DNA from 3 places in the Blautia sp. HA9023 genome. Region 1 is predicted to be linked to each of the others. Evidence: riboswitches for the same ligand, from Rfam matches in the RefSeq annotation. Region 1 holds a riboswitch; each other region holds the start of a gene.
The links. A riboswitch is a leader RNA that binds a small molecule or an ion and turns the genes downstream of it on or off. The one in region 1 is predicted to bind cobalamin.
Positions count from the first base shown of each region.

Region 2: linked by a shared signal. The riboswitch ahead of AC04Q6_RS05025 (ABC transporter substrate-binding protein) and the one ahead of nikB (nickel ABC transporter permease) in region 1 are both predicted to bind cobalamin.
Region 3: linked by a shared signal. The riboswitch ahead of AC04Q6_RS03865 (leucine-rich repeat domain-containing protein) and the one ahead of nikB (nickel ABC transporter permease) in region 1 are both predicted to bind cobalamin.

Region 1 is NZ_JBWLUR010000002.1:96,624-102,288, reverse strand. Features, by position in the region: gene hisB (imidazoleglycerol-phosphate dehydratase HisB) at 1-450, shown strand, start outside; partial or broken gene hisIE (bifunctional phosphoribosyl-AMP cyclohydrolase/phosphoribosyl-ATP diphosphatase HisIE) at 470-1,751, shown strand; gene AC04Q6_RS01915 (M14 family metallopeptidase) at 1,847-2,806, shown strand; cobalamin riboswitch at 3,095-3,284, shown strand; gene nikB (nickel ABC transporter permease) at 3,474-4,412, shown strand; gene nikC (nickel transporter permease) at 4,413-5,243, shown strand; gene AC04Q6_RS01900 (ABC transporter substrate-binding protein) at 5,304-5,665, shown strand, end outside.
Region 2 is NZ_JBWLUR010000006.1:189,186-194,850, reverse strand. Features, by position in the region: gene pcrA (DNA helicase PcrA) at 1-2,059, shown strand, start outside; cobalamin riboswitch at 2,161-2,450, shown strand; gene AC04Q6_RS05025 (ABC transporter substrate-binding protein) at 2,557-3,651, shown strand; gene AC04Q6_RS05020 (FecCD family ABC transporter permease) at 3,666-4,751, shown strand; gene AC04Q6_RS05015 (ABC transporter ATP-binding protein) at 4,751-5,506, shown strand; gene AC04Q6_RS05010 (CGGC domain-containing protein) at 5,543-5,665, shown strand, end outside.
Region 3 is NZ_JBWLUR010000004.1:41,153-46,817, forward strand. Features, by position in the region: gene AC04Q6_RS03855 (Ig-like domain-containing protein) at 1-1,046, shown strand, start outside; gene AC04Q6_RS03860 (DUF4430 domain-containing protein) at 1,121-1,654, shown strand; cobalamin riboswitch at 1,749-1,904, shown strand; gene AC04Q6_RS03865 (leucine-rich repeat domain-containing protein) at 1,960-2,814, shown strand; gene AC04Q6_RS03870 (energy-coupling factor transporter transmembrane component T) at 3,114-3,860, shown strand; gene AC04Q6_RS03875 (ABC transporter ATP-binding protein) at 3,866-5,587, shown strand.

The DNA.
Region 1 (5,665 bases):
CATGGACTGTATGATCTTACTTTGAGAGTACACGGTGACCTGAATGTGGATGATCATCATACTATTGAAGATACAGGTATTGTCCTTGGAAATGCGATCCGTGAGGCAGTTGGGGACAAAAAAGGAATCAAACGTTATGGCAGCTGTATTCTTCCCATGGATGAAGTTCTGGTGCTCTGTGCAGTGGATCTTTCCGGAAGACCTTATCTTGGATGGGATGCGGAGTTTTCCACGGAGAAAATAGGAGATATGGCAACCGAGATGGTGAAGGAATTCTTTTATGCAGTGTCTTATTCCGCAGCAATGAATTTTCACATCAAAGTTCTTTCCGGCGGAAACAGCCATCATGTGGCAGAGGCTATGTTTAAGAGCTTTGCCAAAGCCCTTGATGCGGCAACACAGTACGATTCCCGGATCACAGACGTGCTTTCTACCAAGGGAAGCCTCTGATACATAAAGGAGACTACTTATGAACAAACAGTTGATCCCATGCCTTTATCTTCAGGCAGAAAAGGCAGTAACAGGATTTGGACAGAGAAATCTTTTCGGAGATGGAAATGTAGAGACACTTGCAAAATTTTACGGCGACAATGGAGCAGATGAGCTTCTGGTGTTTGACTTTTCTTCCACAGATGCTGAGCATGACCGTGCGATCGGAAAGATCCGGGATATCTGCCAGGCATCCGAGATCCCGGTGATCGCAGCAGGAAACATCAAACGTATGGAAGACGTAAAAAAACTGATCTATGCAGGCTGTGCCAAGGTTGTATTAAATTTTTCAAAGAAAAGTAATATTGAGCTTCTTGAGGAAGTATCCAGACGTTTTGGAAAAGAACGTATGATGATCAGTATTTCTGATCTGAAGGAATTTACAGAAAATCAGGAGCTGATCGAAACTTATGCAGACAGTGTTCTGGCTCTGGATACAGTGGAAAATGAAATCGCACAGATTTCGCAGATTTCCATTGTTCTCCACACGGACGAAAGCAGTCAGGAAAAAGTTCTGGAGCTTTTAGGGGAAACCGCCGTGTCCGGACTTTGCGGTGCTTATGTGAGCAGCCTTGAAAATGATCTGCATACATTAAAAGAGACCTGCGAAAAAGCCGGAATTCCGGTGAATACCTATAAAAGCAATATTGCATGGTCCGATTTTAAATTAAACAGTGATGGAATGGTTCCAGTTATTGTCCAGGATTACCGGACAGATGAAGTGCTGATGCTGGCCTATATGAATGAACTGGCTTTTGATACTACACTGAAACTGGGAAAAATGACATACTGGAGCCGCAGCCGGAATGAACTCTGGACAAAAGGCCTGACATCCGGCACATGTACAGTATGTAAAATCCCTTACCATTGACTGTGACAATGATACGATCCTTGCCAAGGTGGATCAGGTGGGGGCTGCCTGCCATACAGGAAACCGTACCTGTTTCTTCAAACCACTGATGAAGAAAGAGTACGATGATACCAATCCACTCCACGTATTCCAGAATGTGTACGATGTGATCACAGACCGGAAAGCGAATCCGAAGGAAGGTTCCTATACCAATTATCTTTTTGATAAGGGAATTGACAAGATCCTGAAAAAAGTCGGTGAAGAATGTACAGAGATCGTCATTGCCGCCAAAAATCCGGATAAAGAAGAGATCAAGTATGAGATCTCAGATTTTCTCTATCACATGATGGTACTGATGGTGGAAAAAGGTGTCAGCTGGGAAGAGATCACCAGAGAACTGGCAAAAAGATAGAATTAAAAAAAAGACATATACAATTTTGGTTAGGCATGGTATACTTATCGGAACAAAGTGCGGAAATATAAGAAAAAGGGAAAGGGAAACAGCCAATGATCAAAATTGATGACTGGGTGATCGAAAAAGGAGAAAAAGCACAAGGTAAGATTGAGATCACAGGATGCGGCATGGCGATGCCGGCGACTGTGATCTGCGGGGTGGAAGACGGACCGACGATCCTGATCACAGCAGGAGTACACAGCGCCGAGTATGTAGGAATACAGGCGGCGATGGAACTTGCGAAAGAATTTCAGCCGGAGGAACTGAAGGGAAATGTGATCATCATTCCGCTGGTCAATGTCAGTGGATTTGAACATCGTACCATGAGTATGGTCTATGAAGATGGTAAGAATCTGAACCGTGTTTTCCCGGGAGATCCTGAGGGGACAGCTGCAGACCGCATTGCCTATACCATGGTGACGAAACTTTTTTCCATAACGGATTATTATATTGATCTGCACAGCGGAGACGGATATGAGCAGCTTCATCCATATGTTTATTATGTAGGGGTTGTAGATGAAGAGACGGCAGAGAAGTCCTTACATATGGCAAGACATATCGGTGTCAAATATGTGGTCCGCTCTACAACTGCTACAGGTGGTGCCTATAATTATGCTTCTTCTCTTGGAATTCCAAGCATTCTCATCGAGAGGGGCGGACACAGTTACTGGACCTGGGAGGAAGTGGAACAGGACAAAAGAGACGTCCGTCATCTTGTGTTTCATCTTCAGGGGAAGAAATGTCACGGACTGAAACATTACCGTCAGATGCTTCTGGAAAATGTGGTATATGAATATGCACCATATACCGGATGCTGGTATCCATCCAAAAAGCCTGGAGAGTACTTCTTTAAAGGAGAAGACCTGGGTGAACTGAGAGATTACTACGGAAACCTGCTTTATACATCCATTGCAACAGAAAATGGAGTTGTACTTTATCAGACAGCCAGCCTGAATATTATTGAGGACGGACCGATGATCGCCTATGCAGCGATCACAGAGACGCTGACCTGATATTCGCAGAGCTTTTCCACCAAAAATTGTTTTATTCAATTCCTATAGAAACGATAAGAAAACCGGATTTTACCGTTTGTTGTTCTATTTGTAAAAACAAACGCGTAAAATCCGTATTTTTTTGACAAATCGGATAAACTCAGTTGTTAAATACCTAACGGGGTATATGTACAATTCAAACAGCTTTGACAAAATTGATAAATATTCTAAAAATACAACATTTTTCTATGGACAACAGCAATAGATTTATCATATAATAAATCCGTAATTTAACAGCATTTGCTGATTTTTACATCAGTCGTTGCAAGTTCCGAGAGGATTAATAGGGAAACCGGTGTAAATCCGGTACGATCCCGTCACTGTAATGGGGAATCCTCAGATAAAATACCACTGGCCGGGTGCGTGAGAAATAGGGCCGGGAAGGTGTCTGAGGGTGAGGAGCCTGAGTCAGGAGACCTGCTTGTAATTGTTTTAAGATGATTCTTACGGAAGATAGGAAGCAAGTTTTTTTGTGTGTGCCCGTATTTCGTCACGGGCTTTTTTCGTGCGTATTTCTAAAATTCCATGCATTTTCTGCATATAAAGAATCCCATTATAGTTATTATTATCTTATATAAGTTGAAACGGCTATGCTAAAAATCACATCAAATGAGGAAAGGAGTAAAACGTGACAAAGAAACAAGTAGGAAAAAGATTTCTCCAGATTATCATTGTATTATTTGGAATCAGCTTTTTCACATTTGGACTGACCTACCTGTCACCTGGTGATCCTGCGGAGATCATGTTGACAGAGTGTGGTAATCTTCCAACACCGGAACTTCTGGAACAGACAAGACATGATCTCGGCCTTGACCAGCCATTTCTTGTGCAGTATGGTTCCTGGCTGAAAGGTGTTGTAACAGGAGATATGGGACAGTCCTATTCTTTCAAAATGCCGGTAACGGATAAACTGGTATCCTGTTTCTGGCCGACGCTGAGGATGTCGTTGCTGGCACTTCTGATGATGGTCATTATTTCCATACCGCTTGGAATACTGGCCGCTGTATATCAGAACAAATTCCCGGATTATTTTGTAAGAGGAATTACCTTTGTGGGAGTATCTGTTCCAAGCTTCTGGCTGGGCCTGATCCTTCTCAGCATCTTTGGTGTTCAGCTTCGCTGGATCAATGTTGCCGGAGGCAGTACAGATTTTAAATCCATGATCCTTCCGGCGCTGACACTTGCACTTGCCATGTCTGCAAAGTATACCAGACAGGTAAGAAGTGCAGTACTGGAGGAACTTCACCAGGATTATGTCACAGGTGCAAGAATGCGTGGGATCAAGGAAAGCGTCATTCTCTGGAAACACGTTCTTCCTAATGTAATGCTTCCGCTGGTAACACTGCTGGGGCTTTCCCTTGGAAGTCTTCTGGGAGGTACTGCAGTTGTAGAGATCATTTACAACTGGCCTGGAATGGGAAATATGGCAGTAAAGGCAATTTCCTGTCGTGACTATCCTCTTGTACAGGGCTATGTACTCTGGATCGCGATCCTGTACATGTGCATCAACCTGCTTGTGGATCTGTCCTATACTTATCTCGATCCAAGACTTAAGGAGGATAGATAATTGAAAAAGGTATTACGAACATTCAAAGAAAATAAACAGTTCACTCTTTTCTTTATTCTGGGTCTCGTGGTGATCGGTGTTGCGATCTTTGCACCGCAGCTTTCTCCATATGATCCGTTGGATGCAGTTATGACCGAATCACTGCAGGAGCCAAGCTCCGCTCATCCGTTCGGAACGGATAAGCTTGGACGAGATCTTCTTTCCCGTGTTATCTTCGGAACAAGAACCTCTCTGATCATGACCTTATGTCTGGTTGCGGTGATCTTTGTGATCGGTACATTTTTAGGAGTTATCGCCGGATATTTCGGTGGTGTTGTGGATGCAGTGATCATGCGTATCGCGGATATGATGATCTCATTCCCCGGCCTTGTTCTGGCCATTGCCATTGCCGGTATGCTCGGACCGAATCTGGTCAATGCCGTTATCTCCATTGCGGCTGTAAGCTGGACAAAATATGCCCGCCTTGCAAGAAGTATGGTTTTGAAAGTCAAGAAGAGTCTTTACATAGAGGCAGCTGTGGTAAACGGAACAAAGACCTGGAAAATTCTTCTTGTACACGTTCTTCCCAACATGGTAACCCAGATGGTGGTAACTGCAGCGGCAGATATCGGAACCATGATGCTGGAACTGGCTTCCCTTTCATTCCTGGGATTTGGTGCAACCGCGCCGACACCGGAATGGGGACTGATGCTGAATGAAGGAAGGACCTACATGGCAAAAGCGCCATGGCTTATGATCTACCCTGGTATCGCTATCGTGATCTGTGTTGTTGTTTTCAACATGCTTGGAGACAGCATCCGTGATGTACTGGATCCGCGCCAGGATCAATAAAACAACTCTGTAACAAACCAACACCATATGATCAGTATTATTTATCTTTAGGAGGATGAAATGAGAAATAACGTAGTTAAAAAAGTGCTGGCTGCTACACTTGCATGCATGATGACTTTTTCCATGACAACAGTGGCTCAGGCAAAAGGTGACAAAAAAAGTGATAAGGAGATCACCATCGGAGTAACAAGCTTTGCAGATACACTGGAGCCGACAGAGCAGTATTTCAGCTGGGTTGTATCCCGTTATGCGATCGGTGAGTGCCTTACAAAATTCGATGAGCACGGTGAGATCGTTCCATGTCTTGCAGAAGAGTGGGATAACAGCGAAGATGGAAAAACATGGACATTCAAGATCCGTGAGGGCGTAAAATTCTCCAACGGTGATGACATGACACCGGAGATGGTAAAAGCTTCCATCGA
Region 2 (5,665 bases), on a different contig from region 1:
TACCAACAAGGCTGCCAGTGAGATGCGGGAACGTGTAAATAAAATTGCGGGAATGGGCGCAGAGAGCGTATGGGTTTCTACCTTTCATTCCGCATGCGTGAGGATTTTACGCAGACATATTGAAGTGCTGGGATTTAGCAGTAATTTTACCATCTATGATACCGACGACCAGAAGACAGTCATGAGGGAAATCTTCCGGAAATTCAGTATCAATACAAAAATTTATAAAGAACGCGCTGTTCTTGCGGAGATTTCCCATGCCAAGGATGAGCTGATCACGCCGGAAGAGATGGAGCTGAATGCGGGAAGTGATCCGGATGCACGGAAGATTGCAGGCATGTATAAGGAATACCAGTCCATCCTCCGGGGAAACAACGCCCTGGATTTTGATGACCTGATCGTGAAAACCGTGGAGCTTTTCCAACACAATCCGGATATCCTGGATTATTATCAGGAACGTTTCCGGTATATTATGGTGGATGAGTATCAGGATACTAACACCGCACAGTTTAAATTCGTAAGTCTTCTTGCGGAAAAATACAAGAATCTCTGCGTAGTTGGCGATGATGACCAGTCTATTTATCGTTTCCGTGGAGCAAATATCGGGAACATCCTGGGCTTTGAGAAGGTTTTCACTGAGGCGAATGTGGTACGGCTGGAGCAGAATTACCGTTCTACACAGAATATCCTGAACGCAGCCAACGAGGTAATTGCCAACAATACAGAACGTAAAGAAAAACGACTCTGGACAGAGAACGAAGAGGGTGATAAAGTTCATTTCCGGCAGTTCAACAACGGATTTGAGGAAGCGGAGTATGTTGCGGGAGAGATCATTCAGGGACGGCGTAACGGGAAATTCCAGTATAAGGACTGTGCGGTACTTTACCGGACCAATGCCCAGTCACGTCTCTTTGAAGAAAAATTTCTCCTGGCAAATGTGCCGTATAAGATTGTGGGCGGTGTAAACTTTTATGCCCGCAAAGAGATCAAGGATCTGTTAAGCTATCTGAAGACGATTGACAATGCCAGTGATGATCTGGCTGTGCGCAGGATCTTAAATGTACCGAAGAGAGGAATCGGAGCTACCAGCATCGGCCGGGTCCAGGATTATGCGGATATGATGAACCTGAGCTTTTATGATGCCCTCCGTGTGGTGGAGGAAGTACCGTCCATTGGCCGGGCAGCAGGAAAGATCAATGATTTTGTATCTTTTATCCAGGGACTTAAGAGTAAGGCAGAGGCTTATACAGTCCGTGAAACGCTGGAAGAAGTGATCGAACTGACCGGTTATGTGAAAGAGCTGGAAGCAGAAAAAACAGAAGAAGCTCAGGCAAGGATCGAGAATATCGATGAGCTGATCTCCAAGACCGAATCTTTCCAGGAAGCCATGGAAGAGGCAGGACAGCCGGCAACACTTTCCGCATTTCTGGAAGAGATCGCACTGGTGGCAGATATTGATTCCGTTGATCCGGATCAGGATTATGTGCTTCTTATGACCCTTCACAGTGCCAAGGGACTGGAATTCCCCAATGTATTTATGGCAGGTATGGAGGACGGAGTATTTCCGGGATATGCGTCCATCTGGTCCGGAGACCCGTCGGATATTGAAGAAGAGCGAAGACTCTGTTATGTGGGGATCACACGTGCCATGAAGGAACTGACATTAACCTGTGCAAAACAGCGTATGATCCGTGGAGAGACCCAGTACAACCGTGTATCACGCTTTGTAAGGGAAATTCCAAGAGAATTGGTGGATCTTGGACATACGATTCAGGAGAAAAAGCCCAGAGTAGATGATATCGTATCTCCGAAAAGCGCCTATGCCCAGATGAAAATGAATTTCCAGGCAAAGAGCACCCTGCAGAAAAAAGATTTCACAGTGAAGAAGGCGGACAGCCTGGACTATGGTGAGGGAGACACGGTCCGTCATGTGAAATTCGGAGTCGGTATCGTAAAAAATATCGCAGACGGCGGCAGAGACTACGAAGTGACGGTAGACTTTGACAAAGTCGGCGTGAAAAAAATGTTCGCCGGTTTTGCCAAGCTGAAAAAGATCTGAGAGGGATCTCTCCGGGCAGACTATTTCTGCAAAAAACTGTAAAAATCCGGCCTCAAGGTTGTAATTGGAAAACCGGTATGTTAGAATCAGTATCAGCGTAATTGAATTGCTGTGAAGTGAACAGTATCACCGGCACATATGCTGCCGGATACTGTGAGAGGGAATCGGGTAAAAAGCCTGAGCGGTTGCGGCCACTGTATACAGAAGAAGGGATTTCACATGCCATTGCAGAAACTCATGTGAGAAGGCGAAATCCCGATGTCAGAGAGATTCTGGAGAAAATTCTGATATATCATTCATGATCGGCTAAAAGATGAATGGTGTATCAGTTTTTATTTTGCGGAGTTTTTTCTGAGTCTGTAAGTCAGGAAACCTGCTTGACAGTATGTAAGTGGGAGCTTCCGTACAAAGTGTTCCGTGCAGATTTTATGAAGCCCCATCTTTTCGGTTACCCATAGGCAACAGGAGATAAAACAGGCGAAAAGAGAGGAAATGAAATGAAAAACAAGTATGTATCCACAAGAATCATGGCAATGGTAATGGCAGCGGCAATGACCGTATCAGCAACTCCGGCTGTTTATGCCGCAGAGAGAGCAGACTCCGAGACCATCAAGGAAGACAACCAGCCGGCAGCAGAAGACAGTACAGAGTCTGCAGACACCGAAGATTCTTCCGCAGAGGCAACCAAGACAGAATATCCTCTGACCATCACAACCTATGATTACGATGGAAACGAAATCGAAACCACTTATGAAAAAGCACCGGAAAAAGTCCTTGCTGTATATCAGGGAAGCATTGAGACTATGCTCGCACTTGGTCTGGAAGACCACCTGGTAGCTACCGCAGGTCTTGATAATGAAGTTCCGGAAGATCTCAAAGAAGCATTCTCAAAAACAAATTATCTTGACGAATTTACCCCATCCCTTGAAACTGTAACAATGCTGGAGCCGGACATGATCTTATCCTGGAGCTCTCTTTTCTCTGATAAGAATCTGGGAAATGTAACAGACTGGATCGACAAAGGCTGCAACACCTACTACAACACCAATACTCGTCCGGACGGCGACAGAACACTGGAAAATGAATTCACAGATATCTTAAATATCGGAAAGATCTTCGATGTACAGGACAAAGCACAGGCTATCGTTGATGATGCAAAAGCAGTGATCGACAAAACTCTTACTGCAACTGCAGATGTAAAAGACAAACCAAGCGTAATGGTATTGGAGCCTCTTGGAGATGACATCACAAACTATGGCGTAAAGAGCCTTGGCGGAGATATGGTAACACAGTTAGGCGCAACTCTTGCAAACCCGGATGCTTCCACCGTTGGAAAAGAGGATATCATCGCAGCCAACCCTGACGTGATCTTTGTGGTTTACATGCCATATGCAGGAGATGATCCGGAAACTGTTAAGAACAGCCAGCTTGCAGTGATCCAGGATGATGAGTCCCTGAAGAGCCTTGACGCAGTAAAGAACGGACGTGTTTACCCGATCATGCTCAGTGAGATGTATGCAAGTGCAACACGTACCCAGGACGGAATCGAAACTTTTGCAAAGGGATTATATCCGGACGTAAATCTTGACTGATCGGAGAAAATGCAGTGAAAGAAACAGCTTCACAGAGAAAAAAAGATAAGGTGCTCAGAACATCCATGTATGTGGCAGTTCTCATCGGACTTGCAGGATTCCTTATTTTTTCCATACTTGCAGCCATCACTTTTGGAAATGCGGATCTGTCACTGAAGGATGTATACAGCGTTATCGCTTATAAATTGTTTCATATAAAAAGTCTGTCCGCCTATGCGGAAGGCGCAGTTCATGATGTTGTGTGGCTGATCCGGCTGCCTAGAGTCCTTCTGGCTCTGGCAGTTGGAATGGCTCTTTCCGTGTGCGGCGTGGTGATGCAGGCTATCGTGCAGAACCCGCTGGCAGACCCGTATGTGCTGGGTATCTCATCTGGTGCATCTCTGGGTGCCACACTGGCCATCATGCTTGGAATCGGAAGCTTTCTTGGTGGAAACTCTGTGGGAATCACAGCTTTCATTGGCGCGATGATCACTTCTTTTGCGGTGATCGCCATTGCAAACATGGGTGGAAAGGCAACTTCCGCAAAACTGATCCTTGCGGGAATGGCGGTCAGCGCAGTCTGTTCTGCTTTTTCCAATTTTGTCATTTATATTACCAATGACAAAAATGCGGCAACAGAAGTTATGAAGTGGAGCATGGGAAGTCTTGCCGGAGCAAGCTGGACCAGAGTGGGTGTAATGCTTCCGGTCACGCTGGTGTGCGTGGCTGTTTTCTGGACGCAGTACCGGAACCTGAATCTGATGCTTCTGGGAGATGACGTATCCATTACCCTTGGAACAGATCTGCACAGACTGCGGACTTTTTATCTGATCGTTGCTTCTGTTATGATCGGATTTGCCGTGTACTGTGCCGGTGTAATCGGATTTGTGGGACTGGTGATCCCTCATGTGGTCCGGATCCTTTTTGGAACAGATCACAGAAAACTGCTCCCCTTAAGTGCGCTTCTTGGTGCATCGTTTCTGATCTGGTGCGATGTGGCATGTCGTGTGATCCTTAAAAATTCCGAGATGCCCATCGGTGTGCTGGTATCCATTATCGGTGCTCCCTGCTTTATTTATCTGCTTGTGCGGAAATCCTATGGATTCGGAGGTGCCCGGTAATGAAGATCACCACAGAAAATATTCAGGTTGGCTTTCACGCCAGACAGATCCTGAAGGGAATCTCCATGGAATCCCAGGATAAGGAACTGGTAGGAATCATCGGACCAAACGGAAGCGGAAAATCCACTTTGCTGAAATGCATTTACCGTATTCTGAAACCAGACGCAGGAGCCGTGTATCTGGACGGCGAGGAGCTTCATTCCATGAGTGTTCGAAGCTCTGCGAAAAAAATGGCCGTGGTGGCACAGCACAATTATTATAATTTTGATTTTACGGTCCGCGAGGTGGTTCTTATGGGGCGTGCGCCTCATAAAAAGACTCTGGAACGGGACAATGCAAAAGATTACCAGATCGTGGATGAAGCGCTGAAAACCGTACAGATGGAGGCGTTTGCAGACCGTACCTTTTCCACTCTTTCCGGAGGAGAGCAGCAGAGGGTGATCCTGGCAAGAGCACTTGCCCAGCAGACCTCTGCACTGATTCTGGATGAGCCTACCAATCATCTGGACATTACCCACCAGATCATGCTGATGGAGCTGGTGAAAAAACTTAATGTAACCGTGATCTCCGCTATTCACGATCTGAATATTGCAGCAGCATACTGTGATAAGATCTATGTACTGAAGGACGGAGTTCTGGAAGGTTACGGAACGCCGGAAGAAGTCCTGACCCCGGAGCTGATCCGCAGGATCTATAAAGTAGAAGCGGAGATCGTTTACGACAGCCGCGGAAAGATGCATATTTTGTTTTTATGATTCTGGCTGTGAGGCGGGATGCATAGAGGGAAAAAGATGAAAAAGATCGGGATTTTGACATGCCTTAATTCCAATGATGTGTGTACCAGGGCAGGATGTCTGTCTGCATTTCGGGAAAGAAGAGATTTTTTTTCCGGCTATCCGGAAGATACGATTCTG
Region 3 (5,665 bases), on a different contig from region 1:
GCTGTCGTACATTGAGGGATGAGACCTACATTGCCGGAATCACGAAGGATGGTCAGGAGCTTGCAGAATTTTCCAACGGACAGAACTCCGGCTGGATGTATACTTTAAATGGAATCCACCCAGATCTTGGAGTAAAAGAGCAGTACCTGGAAGACGGGGATGAGATCGTATTCCATTATACCGATGATTATACCCTGGAACATGACCATGTATGGGACAGCAAATGGAATTTTGATAAGGATGCCCACTGGCATGAGTGTGTTGCCATGTATGGAAAATGTGACATCACGGATAACACGAAAAAGGGTGGTTACCAGAAGCATTCCTATGGAAAAGGAAAGCAGATCAAGGCTGCTACTTATAAGACAACCGGACTGATGAGATATACCTGCCAGGTCTGCGGATACGAAAAGACGGAAACGATTCCTGTAATTGCACATACGCATAAATACACCTGGAAAACTACGGCAAAAGCTACGGTATTCCGTCCGGCGAAGCAGGAAGGAACCTGTTCCCTCTGCGGTAAAAAACAGACACGGAATTATGGAAGCAAATTAAAGGCAACTATAAAACTGAACGTATCCTCCATTAACCTGCGGCGGAAACAGGCCACCACAAAGGTGAAGGTTTCCATGGCATATGGAGATTCCATAAAGTCCTGGGCTTCCAGCAACAAAAAGATCGTGACCGTTGATAAGAACGGAAAGATCAAGGCCGGAACCAAAACAGGAACGGCAAAGATCACCGTTACTTTAAAGAGTGGAAAGAAAGCGACTCTGAAAGTAAAAGTCCAGACTGCAAAGGTAAAGACTACGAAGATCAGCGGCCTCAAGAAAAAACTGACCATCAAGAAAGGAAAGAGTGTTACTTTAAAACCAGTGGTCAGCCCGATCACTTCCCAGGAGAAAGTGACCTACCGTTCTTCCAACAAGAAGATTGCAACAGTCAGCTCGAAGGGCGTGGTTAAAGGCCGGAGAAAAGGAACCGTTACCATCACAGTTAAATCTGGAAAGGTGACAAAAAAGATAAAAATTACAGTTAAGTAAACAGAGTAAGGGTGTAAAAGGTATCAAAAATCAAATAGTGTTTTTGGTACCTTTTCATCCGATAGAGGATAATTATGAAGCAACTGAAAAAAATATATTGGAAACGGATCGGGGTAATAGGAATCATCTGTTTTATGCTTTTGTGGAGCTGTCTCCTTACGGGCTGTGGAATCGGGAAAGGGGATTCCGGAAAGCCTGCTGCCTGTACCATTTCGATAGACTGCCAGACGATCCTTGACAATATCGGTGATTTAAAAGAAACCAAAAAAGAATTTGTTCCGGAGAATGGCTGGATACTTCCGGAAATGGAAGTTAAATTTACTACGGGCGATACCGTATTTGACATCTTAAAAAAAATCTGCGGGGAAAAGAACATCCAGCTCTCTTCCAAATACACCCCGTTATATAAAAGCTATTACGTGGAAGGCATCAATCAGCTTTATGAATTTGACTGCGGAAAAAATTCTGGCTGGATGTACAGTGTAAATGGAGAGTTCCCGAATTATGGGGCTTCCAGTTATAAGCCCAAAGATGGGGATAAGATTGAATGGAAGTATACCTGCAATCTTGGAAGTGATGTTGGAAACCCATACAAAGATAAGAAGTAAAGAAATTGTGAAAAATAGTTAAACTGGTATGAGATAAAGACCAGAAACATTGGCGAACATTGACAGAAATAAGGCGTATCGTTATAATTAGAATAACAAAAAAATCGAGCGTGGTTCGGCTGATGGCAGCCGATTTAAGGAAATCCGGTGCGATTCCGGAGCTGCTTTTCCCTGTGTGAAATGTATCGACTGAAAAACGTCTTATGAAAGCATTTTGAGCCAGTATATCCAACACGTCAGGTAAAGAATACAAACATGTAAAAGATATACAGTTTGTATGAGCCGAACGTTGGAAAGGAGATCATATGCGCTCACAGAATGATAAAGCAACATGGAGTATACTGCGATTTAATCATCGTACATTTACGGCACAGCTTGCCAGTATGCAAAGAAACAAACAGGTAGCAGCAATTCCTGAAAAATATATTTATATTGATGATTGCTGTTATAAGGGCAACGGGAAAATAAAAGAGATAATCCTGCCATCCGGCTGCAGAATCATAGGAAAGGAAGCTTTTGCAAGCTGCCAGCTCCGTAAGCCCGTTGTATTCCCACAGACCGTTAAAGAAATCAAAGAGAGTGCTTTTTCGGAAAATCATTCTCTCAGAGAAGTAACATTTCCGGCATCTTTGGAAATTTTGGGAGATTATAGTTATAAAGGATGCACAACCCTTAAAAAGGTAGCATTTGAAACCAGTTCAGAATGCCGCAGGATTCCGGAGTGCTGTTTCCATTCCTGCACGCAGTTAAGTAAAGTGGTATTCCCGGAGCATTTAAAGAGTATAGGAAGAAGAGCTTTTTACCGCTGTAAGGAATTAAAGGAGATCACGCTGCCGGATACACTGGAAGAAATTGGTTTGGAAGCCTTTTACTTCTGTTGCTTTGAAACCATAGTCTTACCAAAAGAAATTAAAAAATTAGATCAGAGGGCCTTTTTCGGATGTAAGAAATTGAAAGAGGTATATATTCCGGAAAATATCATGTATCTTGGAGAGGAAGTCTTTCATGGATGCAATCGGCTGGAATATCTGGAGATACATCATGATCCTGAGCATATTGGCTCAAAAATCGTGAACAAAAACTGCACGATACGTTGCAAAAAGGGAAGCAAAGTGGATTTGTACTGTGAAGAGCAGGGATTAAAGAGGGAGTACATTTAAACGTGTTATCAACAAATAAGACCGAGAAAAGAAACAGACAGCCTGCGGATCAATCCATCATTGATGCTTTTTCCACATGCCATCCATTTTTGAATTTTTTTTATTTTGCTGTAGTACTGTTATTTACTATGTTTAATCAGCATCCCGTCTTTATCTGCATTTCTTATGCGGGTGCTTTGTCTTATTCCATCCTTCTGCTTGGAGGAAAAAGGACACTTAGGCAAAGCTTTCTCTTTACCCTTCCCAGTCTTTTGATCGTGGCTCTTCTGAATCCACTTTTCAATCATTATGGGGTCACGATGTTATATTACGTAGAAAGCAGTGGAAACTGGATCACTTTGGAGGCCTTAGTCTATGGAGTAGTCCTTGGAGCGGTCATGTTCGTAGTGATTCAGTGGTTTTCCTGTTATAATAAAGTTATGACAAGTGATAAATTTATTTACCTGTTTGGAAGGCTGATACCGGCCCTTTCTCTGATCCTTTCCATGGCGCTTCGCTTTGTCCCCAGATTTACGGGGCAGCTGAAAGTGATCCGGAACGGTCAGAAATCCATGGGAAGGGATGTTTCAGAGGGCAGTCTTTTTAACCGCATCCGTGCGGGATTTAATATGCTGTCGATACTGGTCACATGGGCTTTGGAAAATGCCATAGAAACTTCGGATTCCATGCGGAGCAGGGGATATGGATTAAAAGGCAGGACTGCTTTTTCCATTTACAAATTTACGAAGAAGGATAAAAGCCTTCTGGCAGTGATGGCAGCTTTATTCCTTGTATTTGCCACTGGCTGTATGAATGGGGCTTCTTATGCAAGTTATGATCCCCGTATTTTACTTGCTGGTTTTACCATTCAGGGGCATCAGGCTCCGGTATCTGTTCCAGTAGTTGAAGCAATGCTTACATACATCTGTTTCGCATGTTTTTGTTTCATTCCGGTGATCCTGGATGTGACGGAGACTATCCGTTTTGCCAGAAGCCGGAAGCATTGTGAAACAGATCTGGATATGACTTACAAAAAAATCTACGAAACTCTGGAACAGGAAGGATAATGATTATGAATCTTGTAGAAGTAAAGGAGTTTAGCTTCGCATACCCGGAATGTTCCAGGAAGGTTCTGGACCATGCGAATCTGAAAATAGAAGAAGGAACGTTAAATGTGATCTGCGGACGGAGCGGATGCGGCAAAAGCACGCTGCTGCGCCAGTTAAAAACCGTGCTGGCCCCGGTTGGAAAGTCAGAGGGAGAAATCTTTTACCGGGGGATGCCGCTTTCGGGGATTGACCACCGGACACAGAGCCAGGAGATCGGTTTTGTCATGCAGAACCCGGATAATCAGATCGTAACGGATAAAGTCTGGCATGAGCTTTCCTTTGGACTGGAAAGCCTGGGATATGACAATGCGACTATCCGGCTGCGGGTTGCGGAGATGGCCAGCTATTTTGGTATCCATCAGTGGTTTTATAAAAATGTCTCAGAGCTGTCAGGAGGGCAGAAGCAGATCTTAAACCTGGCTGCGATCATGGCAATGCATCCATCCCTTTTAATACTGGATGAGCCTACGTCTCAGCTGGACCCCATCGCTGCTTCTGATTTTCTGGAAACCGTAAAAAAGATTAACCGTGATATTGGAACAACGGTGCTCCTTACGGAACACCGGCTTCAGGATATCATCCCTTATGCGGATAGGGTATTTGTCATGGATAAGGGGAATGTTTATCTGGAAGGAACTCCCAGGGAAATCGGGGTAAAATTAAAGGAACAAAAACATGGCATGTTTCTTTCCATGCCGATTCCTATGCAGATCTATGGTGAGACAGACAGTCAGGCAACCTGTCCGCTGACAGTCAGTGAGGGAAGACAGTGGCTCTCCCGTTACTGTAACGAAAAAGGAATTGCTTCGGATAGTCAGCGAAAGAGCGAAATTACTGAAAAAGTCAGATACACAAAAACAGATAGTTCGAAGAAAGAATTGTCCATTCAGGCGAAAGATGTCTGGTTCCGGTATGAAAAGGACAGTCCGGATGTTGTCCGGGATCTTTCCCTGGAGGTAAAAAAGGGAGAGTTCTATGCACTGGTAGGTGGAAACGGTACGGGAAAGAGCACTACGCTGTCTCTTTTAAGCCGGGTGCGATGTCCATACCGTGGGAAGATACTTCTGGAAGGGCGGGATATCCGTTCGTATAAAGACCGGGATCTGTATTGTGGGCTTTTGGGAGTCATGCCGCAGAACCCACAGAGCATTTTCTTAAAGAAAACAGTCCTGGAAGATTTGTATTCTGTGATCGGGGGCAGGAGAGAAAAAATGTCTTCGGAATATCAGATTCATATGAAAAAAGAAAAGGCTATAGAAGGGATCGTAAGCCTTACCAGGCTGGAAGGGCTTCTGGAAAGACATCCTTATGATCTGAGTGGCGGGGAACAGCAGAGGCTGGCACTTGCCAAAGTCCTTTTGCTTCGTCCGAGGATTCTCCTGATGGATGAACCTACGAAGGGAATGGATGCAGAATATAAAGAAGAGATCGGAAAGATCTTAACCCGGCTGAAACAGCATGGCCTGACGATCTTTATGATCTCCCATGACGTGGAATTTGTTGCAGAGTATGCGGACAGGGTAGGCCTGTTTTTTGAGGGAAACATCGTTACCAGCCAGAATACCCGGGAGTTTTTTGCCGGAAATAATTTCTACACAACTGCAGCAAACCGGATGGCAAGACATTTGTTTCCGGAAGCTGTGACTGGAAAGGATGTGATTGCATGCTTACGGAACAGCAACTAGACCAGTTTATAGATGAATTCTGGGAAGACATTCCAAATGAAAGGGCAGAAGATGGGCCGGCAGAAGATCTGGAAGAAT